Regions from separate parts of the Neorhizobium petrolearium genome, predicted to be linked through region 2. Evidence: riboswitches for the same ligand, from Rfam matches in the RefSeq annotation. Region 2 holds a riboswitch; each other region holds the start of a gene.
What was found. A riboswitch is a leader RNA that binds a small molecule or an ion and turns the genes downstream of it on or off. The one in region 2 is predicted to bind thiamine pyrophosphate.

Region 1 (4,753 bases), on a different replicon from region 2:
AACTCCCGCTGCAGCGCAGGAACCGGACGATGAACCCTTCGAAGAATTCTGCCTCGCTCCGGGCGGCAGCGCGCGGCAGGCCTGCGTCGCCTTCTTTCTGGACGAGGACGGTTATGAGCTTTGCCTGATGGACGAAAGGGAAGGCATCGCCCGCTGCACACGCTCCTGGCATATCGAACCTGACGAAAAGCGCGACAGAGGTTCGCTTCCTCTCGGTTTCGAAGGTCCCGGCCCGGGCGAAGCCATCGAGGCATAAGGAGCGTCCGGCACCAGAGCATCACCCTCTCCGCGCAGCCGCGAAGAGGGTGTCCATCCAATGTTGCATATCAATGGGCCGGACGGGTGCCGCCGCCCTTCTTTTCCGCGTCGTGGGTATGGTGGCTGTCGCGTTCCCCGCCACCGCCGGAAACCCGGCTCCGGAATTGCCGGTCGTCATCCGCCGATGGTTTCTCAGCCCTCACCGGCGCTTTGGCATTTTTATGCGAAGCATCAGGCCCGCCTTGGCGGATGCTCGCCGGGGTCTTCTGCGATGTGGACATGGAACAACTCCTATCGGTCTTGCTGATAGCCGTGATGGGTCGTGTTGATCTTCGTATTGCCCTGCTGACCCTGCTTGCCGGGGTCATTGGCGGCTTTGATCGTGCCGCGCCTGGTCTCTGCATGGGCCTGTTCGCCAGGCCCCTTGTGGCTCAGGTTATCGGAGGGTGTAGGGGGAAGTCTGCTGCTCATCTCGGGCCTCCTCATGGTCTTCGGTTTCCCAGACCATAACCCTCGGCATGTACCGATGTTCCTCAGTCAATGTCAGACAGCTTTGATCCGCAGCAGACGAAGCGCATTAAGGGTGACCAGCACGGTCGCGCCGGTATCGGCAAGGATTGCGGGCCAGAGCCCGGTGACGCCGAGGATCGTGGTCACCAGGAACACCGCCTTCAGGCCGAGCGCAATGGTGATGTTCTGGTAGATGTTGCGCATCGTCCGCTTCGAGAGCTCGATCATGTCGGCGATGTCCAGGACCCGCCCATGCAGCGCGGCCGCATCGGCAGTCTCAAGCGCGACATCCGTGCCGCCGCCGATCGCAATCCCCACATCCGCAGCAGCAAGCGCCGGTGCATCGTTGATGCCGTCACCGACCTTGCCGACCACGAAACCCTCACGCTTCAGTTCGCCGACAATGCGGCTCTTGTCTTCCGGCATCAGCTCGGCTCGCACCTCGACGTTGAGTTCCTTGCCGATTGCAGACGCCGTGCGGGCATTGTCGCCCGTCAGCATTACGGTTTTCACGCCGGCGTCAGAGAGTGCTTTCAGTCCCGCCATGGCGTCGGGGCGTGGCTGGTCGCGCATGGCGATCGCGCCGGCCAGGACGCCACCGACGATCAGCACGGACACAGTCTTGCCTTCGTCGTTGAGGCTGGCGATCCGCCGGGAATGGGCCATCGGCAGCGATACCCGTTCGGCCGCCGCCTTTGGCGAACACAGAAAGACTTCCTGGCCTTCGACCGTGGCGGCGACGCCCTTGCCATTCAGGGATCTGGCATCCGTCGCAGCCGGAATATCCACTTCATCCTCCGCCGCCTTGGCGAGGATCGCGACGGCCAGCGGGTGGCTCGAGCCGGTTTCAAGCGCCGCGGCGTAACGCAGCACGTCTCCGGCGTTGCGGCCGAAGGCGATCACGTCCGTCACCTGCGGCTTGCCGGCGGTCAGCGTTCCGGTCTTGTCGAGCGCCACGGCCGTCAGCTTGCCGAGCGTTTCCAGAACGGCGCCGCCCTTCATAAGCAAGCCGCGACGGGCACCGGAGGAAAGCGAAGCAGCGATCGCAGCCGGCGTCGAGATGACCAGCGCACAGGGGCAGCCGATCAGCAGGATCGCCAGGCCCTTGTAGATCCACACCCCCCAGGCGGCACCGGCCACAAGCGGCGGCAGGATGGCAACCAGAGCGGCAACCACCACGACGCCGGGCGTGTAGTAGCGTGAAAAACGGTCGATGAAACGCTCGGTCGGCGCCTTCTTCTCCTGCGCCTCCTCGACCATCCGGACAATGCGGGCGATCGTGTTGTCCTCCGCGGCAGCCGTCACCCGCACGCGCAACGCCGCATCGCCATTGATGGTGCCGGCAAAGACCCTCTCGTCGATGCCTTTCACAACCGGGGTGCTTTCACCGGTCACCGGAGCCTCGTTGATCGCGCTTGTCCCGGCCACGATGACGCCGTCCGCCGAAATCCGGTCACCCGGCCGCACGAGTATGATGGAACCAACCGCCAGGTTCTCGGCCGGCACCTCACGGGTCTGCCCATTCACTTCCAGCAGCGCATTCTTCGGGACCAGAGCCGTCAGGCCGCGGATGCTCTGACGCGCCCGACCTGCCGCCACACCTTCCAGAAGTTCGCCCACGAGGAAGAGGAAAACGACGGCGGCAGCCTCTTCCGAGGCATCGATGACAACGGCGCCGACGGCAGCGATGGTCATCAGGGTCTCAATGGAAAACGGCGTGCCGGCAAGGGCTGCCATAACGGCGCGGCGGGCGATCGGCACGAGGCCGATCAGCATCGCAGCCGTAAAGATATAGGGGCCATAGGCCGGCATCAAATGGCCGAGCCCATAGGCGAAAGCGAGCGCCACACCAGCAAGGATGGTCAGCCGGCCCTTCGCGCTTTTCCACCACGGCCCTTCCAGCGGCCCGTGGTCATGGCCATGGAGGCCTTCGATCTCTTTTGCGCGGTGGCCGGAATGATCATGCCCGCCATCATGATCATGGTGGTGCCCGCAATTCTCGTGATCGCCGGTGTGATCGTGGTCATGATGCTCCGCTTCGGCCGGCGTCTTCCTGCCGAGTGCCCGCAGCGAATAACCGAGCCCGGTCACCTTTTTCTCGATCGCGCCCAGATCGCTTGTTTCGTCATGGCTCACCGTCATCGTACCCGCGGCAACGGAGACGGAAACATCCTCGACGCCTGGCATGCGGCGCACTGCCGTGTCGATCTTGGTCGCACAACTTGCGCAATCCATGCCGCCAACCTTGTATCGAGCCTGATTTGTCGCTGCCATTTCTCTTTCCTTTCGGGATCGAGCACTTCCTTACAACCTCCAGCCACTAGAGCTTCAAGGGCATTTTTTTATAAAAATTCGCTGGCAGTCGCAGGCCGATCTGCGGTAAGCCTTGTTCCTGACAGGGGCGTCCGGCGTAAAGCCGGGCTGAGAAGTACCCTTTGAACCTGAACCAGATCATGCTGGCGGAGGGAGTCGTTCGGTTCTTCGGACAGAAGAACCCATGCGTCTGCCCCGCCGAACGAGGCGAGAATGCAGACCACACAGACCCCCGGCCGATTGCTGACTGCGATGCGCGCGAAAAATCCGCTTGTCCAGAACATCACCAATTTCGTGGCGATGAATATCGCGGCGAATGTGATGCTCGCTGCCGGCGCCTCGCCCGCCATGGTGCATACGAAAGAGGAGGCTGGCGAATTCGCTCGGATCGCGTCTGCGCTGACGATCAATATTGGCACGCTTTCGCCGGATTTCCTGGCCGGCATGAAGGAGGCCGCGAAAGCCGCCGGTGAAGCCGGTAAACCCTGGGTGCTCGATCCGGTCGCCCATTTCGCCACCGCCTACCGCCGCGCCGCCGTCGCCGATCTCATGAAGCTGAAACCCACGATCGTGCGAGGCAATGCCTCCGAGATCATTGCGCTGGCAGGCAGCCAGTCGAGCGGCCACGGCGTTGACAGCGGCGATCCAACCGAGGCGGCGGAAGGTTCGGCGATCACGCTTGCCCGGCAGAGCGGCTCCATCGTCGCGGTTACCGGCGAAGTGGATTTCGTCACCGACGGCCAGCACTCGGTTCGCATCATGGGCGGTTCAGCGCTGATGCCCCGCATCACCGCTCTTGGCTGCTCGCTCACCTGCCTCGTTGGCGCCTTTGCGGCGGCAAACCCGGAAAGACCGTTCGAGGCGACGGCGGCGGCACTCGCCATGTTCGCGGTCGCTGGCGAGGAAGCGGCTATCAGTGCCGCCGGACCAGGCTCCTTCTTGCCCCTCTTTCTCGATCGCCTTGCAACACTTTCGCCCGAGACGCTCGATACCAAAGCCAGGATCGTCAGCGCATGAAGAATTTCGACCTTTCCGTCTATCTCGTCCTCGATCCCGATCTCTGCCGCGAAATCGGCATGGTGGAGACTGCCCGGCTTGCCGTCGAGGGCGGCGCTACGATCGTGCAGCTCCGCGACAAGCACGCGGATACGGCGCAGATCATCGAGACCGGCCGTGCCCTGAAGGCAGCGCTTGCCGGCGCCAGAGTGCCACTGATCGTCAATGACGATGTCGAGGCGGCGATCGCAATCGGTGCCGCAGGCCTGCATGTCGGCCAAAGCGACATGGTCGCGGCTATCGCCCGCGAGCGCATTGGCCGGGACATGATCCTCGGTCTCTCGGTCGAAACCGAGGAACTGGCGCAACGCATCGATACCTCCGTCGTGGACTATGTCGGCATCGGCCCGGTCTTTGCAACCCTCACCAAGCCGGACCACAAGCAACCGATCGGCTTCGACGGACTTGCCCGCATCGTCGCAGCAGCACCCGTGCCGGCTGTCGCGATAGGCGGCGTCAAGGCGGAACATGCTGGCCCAGCACTTGCCGCCGGCGCGAGAGGCATCGCCGTCGTCTCCGCGATCTGCGGCCAGCCGGACCCCAAAGCCGCCGCCCGCAGGATTGCCGAGGAAATCGAAAGGGCACGCGCATGATCCGCAATATTCTTTCCATCGCC
Region 2 (4,753 bases):
ACAGGGGTGATCCGAACGATCCGATTGCCCGGCAGTTCGTCCCCGATCCCGACGAATTGCTCGCGACGCCGGACGAACGCGCCGACCCGATCGGTGATCACGCGCACAGCCCCGTCAAGGGTATCGTGCATCGCTACCCGGACCGTGTGCTCCTGAAGGCGGTGCATATCTGCCCGGTCTATTGCCGCTTCTGCTTCCGCCGTGAAATGGTCGGTCCCGAGGGCGACGGCACGCTTTCGCCGAAAGAGTTGGCCGCCGCGCTCACCTATATCCGCGAGCATCCGGAAATCTGGGAAGTGATCCTCACCGGCGGCGACCCGCTGGTGCTTTCGCCGCGCCGGCTTGTCGCCATCATGCGGGGGCTTGCGGACATTGCGCATGTGAAGATCGTGCGCTTCCACACCCGCGTACCGGTTGTCGAACCGGACCGCGTGGACGGGGAACTGATCGAAGCGCTGAAGGACAGCGGCAAGGTGGTCTATGTGGCGCTGCATGCCAATCATCCGCGCGAGATGACGCAGACCGCCCGCGCCGCCTGCGCGCGGCTGGTCGATGCAGGTTTCCCGATGGTAAGCCAGACGGTGCTTCTGCGCGGCGTCAACGACGATCCGGCGGTCCTGGGCGAGTTGATGAAAGCCTTCGTCGAAGCGCGGGTCAAACCTTATTACCTGCATCATCCCGATCTGGCGCCGGGCACGGGCCATTTTCGGCTGGACATTGAGGAAGGCCAGAAAATCGTCTCGGCCTTACGTGGGAAAATCTCCGGCCTCTGCCAGCCGACCTATGTGCTCGACATTCCGGGCGGCCACGGCAAGGCGGCAATCGGCGAAAGCGCGATCCGCCGGCGAGGCGGCTGCTACTCCGTCAGCGATTTCCGCGGCGAGGAGCATATCTATCCTCCGAAATGACACGGCTCATCCTTCACGCGACCGATTCTGCCCGTGTCCTGAGATCTCGGAGAGCCCACACGAATGCGGAACCTCATTGGAATTGTATAAAGTGGCTCCGCATTCGCGTGGCCTTCGGCGTTCTCTCGGGGCTTCCGGCCCCTACAGGTGATCATCTCGCCTCGCTGCGTGGTCTCGTTCACGCCCGTCTTTTCGGGACAGGCTCACCACTTGCACGGCTCAACCGAACCTGACCCGGCGGCCAGGGGGAGGCTTGATAGGAGCAACCGCCTTTCGACATGCGCTCCACGGCTTTCACCTCTTCCACCTTTCCCGCACGTTACGGTTCCGATGGAAGCGCCGGCTCCCGCCTGCCCGCGAACGTCTCGCGAAACACTCCGGCGACGGAAGCGGGACAATTCTAGGCATGACGCAAGAGGGCGAGGACGAAAGGGAGTGATTTTTTCTGCCGGCTTCGGTCAAGGCCTTGATTTGCCTCACCACACCCCCCTCTGCCCTACCGGGCATCTCCCCCTCAAGTGCAGGGGAATTGCATATAATAAACATGCTATGGCTTCCGTGGAATGATGAAGCGGGCAGCATGCTCGATTCCCATATGCGATAGCCCTCCCCTCAAGTGGGGAGATCGGATCGACGCACCGGCTTCCTCAAACAAGCCCGCTTCGGTTAGATCGACGGCCTGCTGCCCAGCAAACGCTAAATGAGGCCAAGAGGGGAGCGGGCATGTGCTTGAATCCTCAGGTCAAGCACAGCAATGAGGAATACCTCCGCCGGAAGATCGGCGGAGGCTTTGATGCATCAATCCTTTCCGACCGGCATGTAGAGGTCGCCGCCGTCGCGGTATTTCGCGGCCATCGCCTCCAGCCCCTCCTTCTGCGCTTCGGCACGGATGTCGTGCGAAATCCGCATGGAGCAGAATTTCGGACCGCACATGGAGCAGAAATGCGCCACCTTGTGTGCCTCCTTCGGCAGCGTCTCGTCATGGAAATTGCGCGCCGTTTCCGGATCGAGCGACAGGTTGAACTGGTCCTCCCAGCGGAACTCGAACCGGGCGCGCGACAGCGCATCGTCGCGGATGCGAGCGGCGGGATGCCCTTTGGCAAGATCGGCCGCATGCGCGGCGATCTTGTAGGTGACGACGCCGACCTTGACGTCGTCGCGGTCCGGCAGGCCGAGATGTTCCTTCGGCGTGACGTAGCAGAGCATGGCCGTGCCGAACCAGCCGATCATCGCCGCACCAATGCCGGACGTGATGTGGTCATAGCCCGGCGCGATATCGGTCGTCAGTGGGCCAAGCGTATAGAACGGCGCTTCGCCGCAGACCTTCAGCTGCTTGTCCATGTTTTCCTTGATCTTGTGCATCGGCACATGGCCGGGGCCTTCAATCATCACCTGGCAGTCCTTCGCCCAGGCGATCTGCGTCAATTCGCCGAGCGTTTCCAGCTCCGCGAACTGCGCCGCATCGTTGGCGTCGGCGATCGAGCCGGGGCGCAGCCCGTCGCCGAGCGAGAAGGAGACGTCATAGGCGCGGCAGATGTCGCAGATCTCTTCAAAGTGCTCGTAGAGAAAGCTCTCCTTGTGGTGATGCAGACACCACTTGGCCATGATCGAACCGCCGCGCGAGACGATGCCGGTGACGCGGTCGACGGTGAGCGGAATGTAGGCAAGCCGGACGCCGGCATGGATCGTGAAATAGTCGACGCCCTGCTCGGCCTGCTCGATCAGCGTGTCGCGGAAAACTTCCCAGGTGAGATCCTCGGCAATGCCGTTCACCTTTTCGAGCGCCTGGTAGAGCGGCACGGTGCCGATCGGGACCGGTGAATTGCGGATGATCCATTCGCGGATATTGTGGATGTTGCGGCCGGTCGAGAGGTCCATCACCGTGTCGGCGCCCCAGCGGATCGCCCAGACCATTTTTTCGACCTCTTCCGCCATCGACGAGGTGACGGCTGAATTGCCGATATTGGCGTTGATCTTCACCAGGAAGTTCCGGCCGATGATCATCGGTTCGGTCTCCGGGTGGTTGATATTGGCGGGGATGATCGCCCGGCCTGCGGCGACTTCCTGGCGCACGAATTCCGGTGTCACAAAGTCTGGCACGTGCGCACCAAAACTTTCGCCATCGCGGGCAAGTGCTTCTTTCGCAGCCTGCCGTCCGAGATTTTCGCGGATGGCGATGAACTCCATTTCCGGTGTTATGATCCCGGCCCGCGCATAGGCGAGCTGGGTGACGGCCAGGCCTGCTTTCGCCTTCAACGGAGCATTGCGGACCGGGAATTCCGGCGTCAGGCGATCGCCGGTGACAAAGCCGTTGTCCTCCGGCTTGACGATGCGTCCCTCATAGGTCTCCACGTCGCCGCGGGCCTTGATCCAGCTTTCGCGAAGACGCGGCAGGCCGGATTCAATGCTGATCGTCGCGGGTTCGGCCGTATAGGGACCAGATGAGTCATAGACCGTCACCGGCGGTTCGCCGGAGGTCGGGTGCAGCGCGATCTCGCGCATCGGCACGCGGATGTCGGGATGAAGGACTCCGGGCTTCAGGACCTTCTTCGAGGCGGGAAGCGGGCCGGTGGTGACGACCGGGGTAAGCTTGGTGGTCGCGATATTCATGGTTGAGGCTCCAAGGTTTGACGTTTGGAGACCCAGTCCGGTGTTGGAATGATGGAAGAACGCCTTGAGCCGGAGCGGGAATCCCGCCATTGAGCCGTGAGCGTCCGCACCGTCCCTACGCCAGTATGAACTGGATCAGGTTCAACGGGTCACTGCGCCACAATCGGCAAAGCCGTATTGCCCAGCAGTATCTCAGCCCCTTGCCGGGACCCCCCTGGTGAATCCGGACATCAGAAACCGGAGCAGCCCTCCTGTCAAGCCAGTTCGGACAGATGCCGATCGATTGGATTTTAGCGAATCCCGCAGCCCGATTTTCAGCATGTTTCTTACCGGAATCTTATGCTTTCCGGCCTAAACATCCCGCCAGCGATGAACGCTTGAGTTCCAATTATCGGGAGACGTCGAGATGAACGAGACCATTCGCGAACTGCTGGCGAAACTGGGCAATCTGCCGGTCGCCATGACCGAGCTGGAAGATGGCGCCGATCTTTATGCGGCGGGCCTTTCTTCCTTTGCATCCGTGCAGCTCATGCTGGGCCTCGAAGAGGCCTTCGACATCGAGTTTCCGGACAACCTGTTGAACCGCAAGTCCTTTGCCAGCATCTCGGTGATCGAGCAGACGGTATCCCACATCCTGAAAGCCAAAGAGGCCGCGTGATGAGCCTTGCCGCTGTCGCAACCGATATGAGCCTCGGCGCACGCGCCCATCGCGTGGCGAGGGTGGCCGCCGATTTCGCCGATTCCGTCGACCGCGAAGGCCGCTTCCCGAAGGAAGCCGTCGATGCCATGAAGGCCGAAGGCCTGCTCGGCATCCAGATCCCCGCAGCCTTCGGCGGCGAGAGTGCAACGACGCAGGAGCTCGCGGAGATCTGCTCCATTCTGGGACAGGCCTGTGCCGCGAGCGCCATGGTCTTCGCCATGCACCAGATCAAGGTTTCGAGCCTTGTCGAGCACGGTGCCGAGAGCGAATGGCACAGGGATTTCATGCGCGAGCTTTGCGCTCGCCAGCTTCTCGTCGCCTCGGCGACGACGGAGGCCGGCATCGGCGGGAACCTGCGCAATTCCATCTGCGCCATCGAGATCGACGGCGACACCTGCCGGCTCGAAAAGGATGCGACGGTGATTTCCTACGGGGAGCACGCCGACGCGATCATGGTCACCTCCCGCGCCCGTGCGGACGCGGCTCCGGGCGACCAGGTGATGACCGTCTTCAGGAAGAGCCAGTATACGCTCGA
Region 3 (4,753 bases), 250 kb from region 2:
GCCCATCAGGAAGGTCGTTTTCGGCTGCACGAGCTTGTCGAAGGCGTCCGGCAACGGCTCGGATGTCTTCGAAATCGGCATCATCCAGTTGGTGGTGGGGATAATGTCCTGAAAGGCTGGCGAGACCATGAACCTGAGGAACTGTTTGGCCAGATCCTTGTCGGACGCGTTTGTCAACATGCCGGCCACCTCGATCTGGATGTAGTGGCCTTCCGAGAAGGATGCGGCCTGGTAGCGTTCGGTCTTTTCCTCAACCATGTGATAGGCGGGCGAAGTGGTGTAGGAGAAGACCATCGGCACCTCGCCCTTTGTGAGAAGACCATAGGCTTCCGACCAGCCGGGGGTGACTGTCAGCACACGCTTCCTGAGTTTCGCCCAGGCTTCCGGCGCCTTGTCGCCGTAGACCGACCTCACCCAGAGCAGCAGGCCTAGTCCCGGCGTCGAGGTGCGCGGATCTTCGATCGCGATTTTCTGCGAAGGGTCGCCTTCCACCAGTTCCTTCAGGCTCTTGGGCGGATTCTTCATCACCTGCGTATCGTAGACGACGGCAAAATGACCGTAGTCATAGGGGATGAAAGTATCGTCGGTATAATTTCCGGGCACACTGACAGCGGATGTATCGAGGCCGTGCGGTTCGAAAAGGCCGGTTGCCTTGGCTTCCGAAATCAGGTTGGTGTCCAGGCCGAGCGCGATATCGGCATCCGTCTTCTCGCCTTCGAGCTTGAGGCGGGTGAGGAGCGCCACACCATCGGCAACGCCGACGAAGTTGAGCCTGCAGGTGCAGCTCTTTTCGAAGGCTTCCTTGACCTTCGGGCCGGGCCCCCAGTCGGAGACGAAGCTTTCATACGTATAGACAGTCAGTGTCTTTTCCTGCGCCTGAGCGGACAGTGAAAAGGAAAGGGCGGCTGCGGCCGCGAACATCGAAAGAACGATCTTGCGCATCAGCGCCTCCTCTTTTGATTGTGGGAATAGGCGCTGATGGGAAGCCGTCTAATCCCTCCGCCGGTCTTAACCGGATCAGGTTCCGCGGGTTGGCAAAGCCTCTCAGCCACACTGGCGTGGCACCCCGTTAGAGCGAATCAGGTGTAGCGGCGGTGGGATCGGCTGGCAAGAGGCTGCGCCGCGATCAGGCAGCGCTCATATCCATCTACATGATTTCCCAGACGTGGCCGTCCGGATCCCGGAAGCTGCAGCCGTACATGTTTTTTCCTCTTTGTCCCCATCCAACGCACATGGGCGCGTTCGCCCCAAGGATGAGTAAGAGAATGTAAAACCGACATCGCAGCCAGGGTTTTTCTCTAGTGGTGCGGGTTCCGGCGGAACACCTTGAGTTCGCGCGGAACGGCTGCCATGCCGTGAAGCCGGTTGGCAATGGCATAATCGATCGTCCTTTCCATGACTTCCGGCATGACGGGCTTCGTGAGAACACCGAGAGAACCTTCCACGCCATCTTCGAGATCATCAGGGGTCGCGGTCATGAAGATGACCGTCACGCCATATCGTTCGGCAAGCCGCCGTCCAATCTCGGGACCGGTCCTTCCATCGGTCAGATTGACGTCCACGATCGCGATATCGGCGCGCGGCGCCAGTTCCAGGGCATGTTTTCGGGCATTGGCAAAGCCCGCCACCTTCAGTCCCATATTTTCGACAGTTTCGGCGATATCGAGAGCGATCAGGAACTCATCCTCCACGATCAGCACCCGTTGACTCGTCACCTCACTGGGTGGCCGACGACGCGTTACATTTGTCAGCATTGGACGTCCCCGCACGGTTTCCGGTCCTTAATTCGGATCGAGGGCGACGACCGGCGCCTCGACCATGAACGCAGGCAGAACGAGCAGGATGGTGGATTGTTCCGTTTTGCGACAGACGCCCCTGCCGAAACGGTTATTAGAGTTAATAATTCGTTAGTTCAGCTCTCCAGCTCTTCCCGCAGCATCTCGAGCTCGAGCCATTCTTCTTCCATTTTCGTCAGTCTTTCGCGCAGGCTTTCCATTTCCGCCGCAAGCTTGTGGAAGGCGGCAGGGTCTTTGGAAAAGAGGTTCGGGTCCGCCATCTTCTTCTCGCGGACTGCAATTTCTTCCTCCGCCTTGGCAATTTCCTTCGGCAGGTTTTCGAGTGCGAATTTTTGCTTATAGGAGAGCTTTCCCTTGGCCTTGGAGGCTTCAGCCACCGGCGCGGCGGCCTCTGTCTTCTGCCGTTCCGTTCGCTCTGTCTTGCGCTTCTCCTCGATCGCGCCTCTCCGTTGGGCCAGCATGTCCGTATAGCCGCCGGCATATTCGATCCAGCGTCCGTCCGGCGCCTCCGGATTGGCCGGGGCGATCGTCGAGGTCACGGTGCGGTCCAGGAAATCGCGATCGTGGCTGACGAGGATCACCGTGCCGTTGTAGCCGGCGACAATTTCCTGCAGCAGATCCAGCGTTTCGATGTCGAGGTCGTTGGTGGGTTCGTCGAGAATCAAGAGGTTCGAGGGCTTCGCCATGATGCGGGCGAGCATCAGGCGGGCACGTTCACCACCGGAAAGGCTCTTGATCGGTGTCCTGATCTGTTCCGGCTGGAACAGGAAGTCCTTCATGTAGCCTGCGACATGCCGCTGCTCGCCATTGACCAGCAACGTCTCCCCGCGGCCGTCTGTCAGGTAGTGGGAGAGCGTCTCCTCCGGATTCAGGTTCTCGCGCTTCTGGTCGAGCGTTGCGATCTCAAGATTGGTGCCGAGCTTGACGGTACCGCTATCTGGTGCGAGCTGCCCGGTCAGCATCTTGAGCAATGTCGTCTTGCCCGCGCCGTTAGGCCCTACGAGGCCGATCCGGTCGCCGCGATGAACCCGGATCGAAAAAGGTGCGACGATCTGCCGATCATAGGCTTTGGTGATGTTCTCCGCCTCGATCACAAGCTTGCCCGATTCACGACCTTCGGTGACCTGCGCCTGGACGGTCCCTTGGGGCCCTTTGTGGCCGCGATAGGCTGCTCGCATGGATTGCAGATCGCCGAGGCGCCGCATGTTGCGCTTGCGGCGCGCGGTCACGCCATAACGCAGCCAATGCTCCTCGCGCTCGATCGCCTTGCCGAGTTTGTGCTGTTCCAGCTCTTCAGCCTCCAGCACTTCGTCACGCCATGCTTCGAAATGAGCGAACCCCTTGTCGAGACGGCGAGAGATGCCGCGGTCGAGCCAGACGGTCGCGGTCGAAACCCGTTCGAGGAAGCGCCTATCGTGGGAAATCAGTACCAGTGCGCTCCTTGTTTTCCGCAACTCGTCTTCCAGCCATTCGATGGTCGGCAGGTCGAGATGATTGGTCGGCTCATCCAGCATCAGGATGTCCGGCTCGGGTGCCATCACACGGGCGAGCGCGGCGCGGCGGGATTCGCCGCCCGAAAGCGTCTTTGGGTCTTCCTGGCCGGTGAGGCCGAGATGTTCGAGCAGGTAGGTAACGCGATAGGGATCATCGCCCGGGCCGAGGCCCGTTTCTGCATAGGCTTGCACGGTTGCATAGTCGGCAAAATCCGGCGCCTGTTCGAGGTAGCGGATCGTCGAGGCCGGATGGCGGAAGACTTCGCCTGACTGCGGCTCGACCATGCCGGCGGCGATCTTCATCAGCGTCGACTTGCCGGAACCGTTGCGACCGACGAGGCAGATGCGGTCGCCTGGCTCCACCTGCAGGCCCGCCCCAGCGAGCAGCGGCGCGCCGCCAAAGCTCAGGAAGATATCGTCCAGTTTCAAGATGGGGGGTGCCAAAAGTCAGGCTCCTGTCATGTCGTAGGGGCGAGCAAGGATCATCGCTCTGCCGGCCTTCAGATGGAATTCCACCGGTCCTTCTGCAATGTTCGAGACCGTACGAGAAGAGCCGAAGGGAAGCCCAAAATTGTGGAGCGGATAACGCGCACCAATGATGTCCAGGCCTTCCAGTGCCGAAAAACCGATGATCGAAAAGAGCGAGCCTTTCGGCAAGTCGAGCTTTTTATCCCCCGGCAGCAGCGGCACCGCCTCCTCCTCGCCGGACGTGAGCAAAATGTCGAAGCCGCGTTCGGCAAGGCTTATGGCATGGAAGAGATGCTGGAGCGCGTGATCGCTCCGTTCCCCGCCGAGTGCACCGACGAAAATCAGCCGTGCGGCGCCGCGGTCGATCGCTTCCGTAGTGGCGATCTCACCGTCTGTCTCGGTCTTGGCGGGCGGATAGGTTTGCTGTTTCACGCCCGGCCATTGTCTTGCAAGTTCGGCATCGGTGGAATCGAAATCGCCGACCCACAGTTCGGGCTCGACGCCGAGTGTCGCTGCATGTCGCATGCCGCTGTCAGCCGCGATGAAGCGGCTGGTACTGGTCGCTTCCAGCAGTCGGTCGGTGACGGTGAGATCGCCGCCAAGCAGGATGGTAAAGGTCGAATGGCTCATGGTCACTGCCCTTAGCGTAAAGGGACCTCATTGGGAAAGCTGTTGCACCGCCGAAGCCAAGCTTTTAGTTTGCGGCTCGCTTTTCAATCGGGATATCAGGATGCAGTTTCAGGGTACAGCGGACTATATCGCGGACAAGGATCTGATGGTGGCGGTGAATGCCGCGATCCGGCTCGAGCGCCCGCTGCTGGTGAAAGGCGAGCCGGGTACCGGCAAGACTGAACTTGCCCGGCAGGTGGCAGCAGCCCTTGGTCTCGATCTCATCGAGTGGAACATCAAGTCCACCACAAAGGCACAGCAGGGCCTCTACGAATATGATGCGGTCTCGCGCCTGCGCGACAGCCAGCTCGGCGACGAGCGGGTCCA

Region 1: linked by a shared signal. The riboswitch ahead of thiM (hydroxyethylthiazole kinase) and the one ahead of thiC (phosphomethylpyrimidine synthase ThiC) in region 2 are both predicted to bind thiamine pyrophosphate.
Region 3: linked by a shared signal. The riboswitch ahead of thiB (thiamine ABC transporter substrate binding subunit) and the one ahead of thiC (phosphomethylpyrimidine synthase ThiC) in region 2 are both predicted to bind thiamine pyrophosphate.

The regions. Positions count from the first base shown of each region.
Region 1 is NZ_CP123001.1:18,454-23,206, reverse strand. It holds gene QEO92_RS26955 (hypothetical protein) at 1-256, shown strand, start outside; gene QEO92_RS26950 (hypothetical protein) at 327-539, opposite strand; gene QEO92_RS26945 (hypothetical protein) at 550-729, opposite strand; gene QEO92_RS26940 (heavy metal translocating P-type ATPase) at 802-3,042, opposite strand; TPP riboswitch at 3,156-3,253, shown strand; gene thiM (hydroxyethylthiazole kinase) at 3,295-4,098, shown strand; gene thiE (thiamine phosphate synthase) at 4,095-4,730, shown strand; gene thiD (bifunctional hydroxymethylpyrimidine kinase/phosphomethylpyrimidine kinase) at 4,727-4,753, shown strand, end outside.
Region 2 is NZ_CP123000.1:4,748,598-4,753,350, forward strand. It holds gene QEO92_RS23010 (lysine-2,3-aminomutase-like protein) at 1-908, shown strand, start outside; gene thiC (phosphomethylpyrimidine synthase ThiC) at 1,707-3,518, opposite strand; TPP riboswitch at 3,613-3,744, opposite strand; gene QEO92_RS23020 (acyl carrier protein) at 3,925-4,176, shown strand; gene QEO92_RS23025 (acyl-CoA dehydrogenase family protein) at 4,176-4,753, shown strand, end outside.
Region 3 is NZ_CP123000.1:4,495,598-4,500,350, reverse strand. It holds gene thiB (thiamine ABC transporter substrate binding subunit) at 1-921, opposite strand, end outside; TPP riboswitch at 978-1,079, opposite strand; gene QEO92_RS21875 (response regulator) at 1,299-1,754, opposite strand; gene QEO92_RS21870 (ABC-F family ATP-binding cassette domain-containing protein) at 1,913-3,733, opposite strand; gene QEO92_RS21865 (thiamine diphosphokinase) at 3,737-4,387, opposite strand; gene QEO92_RS21860 (AAA family ATPase) at 4,488-4,753, shown strand, end outside.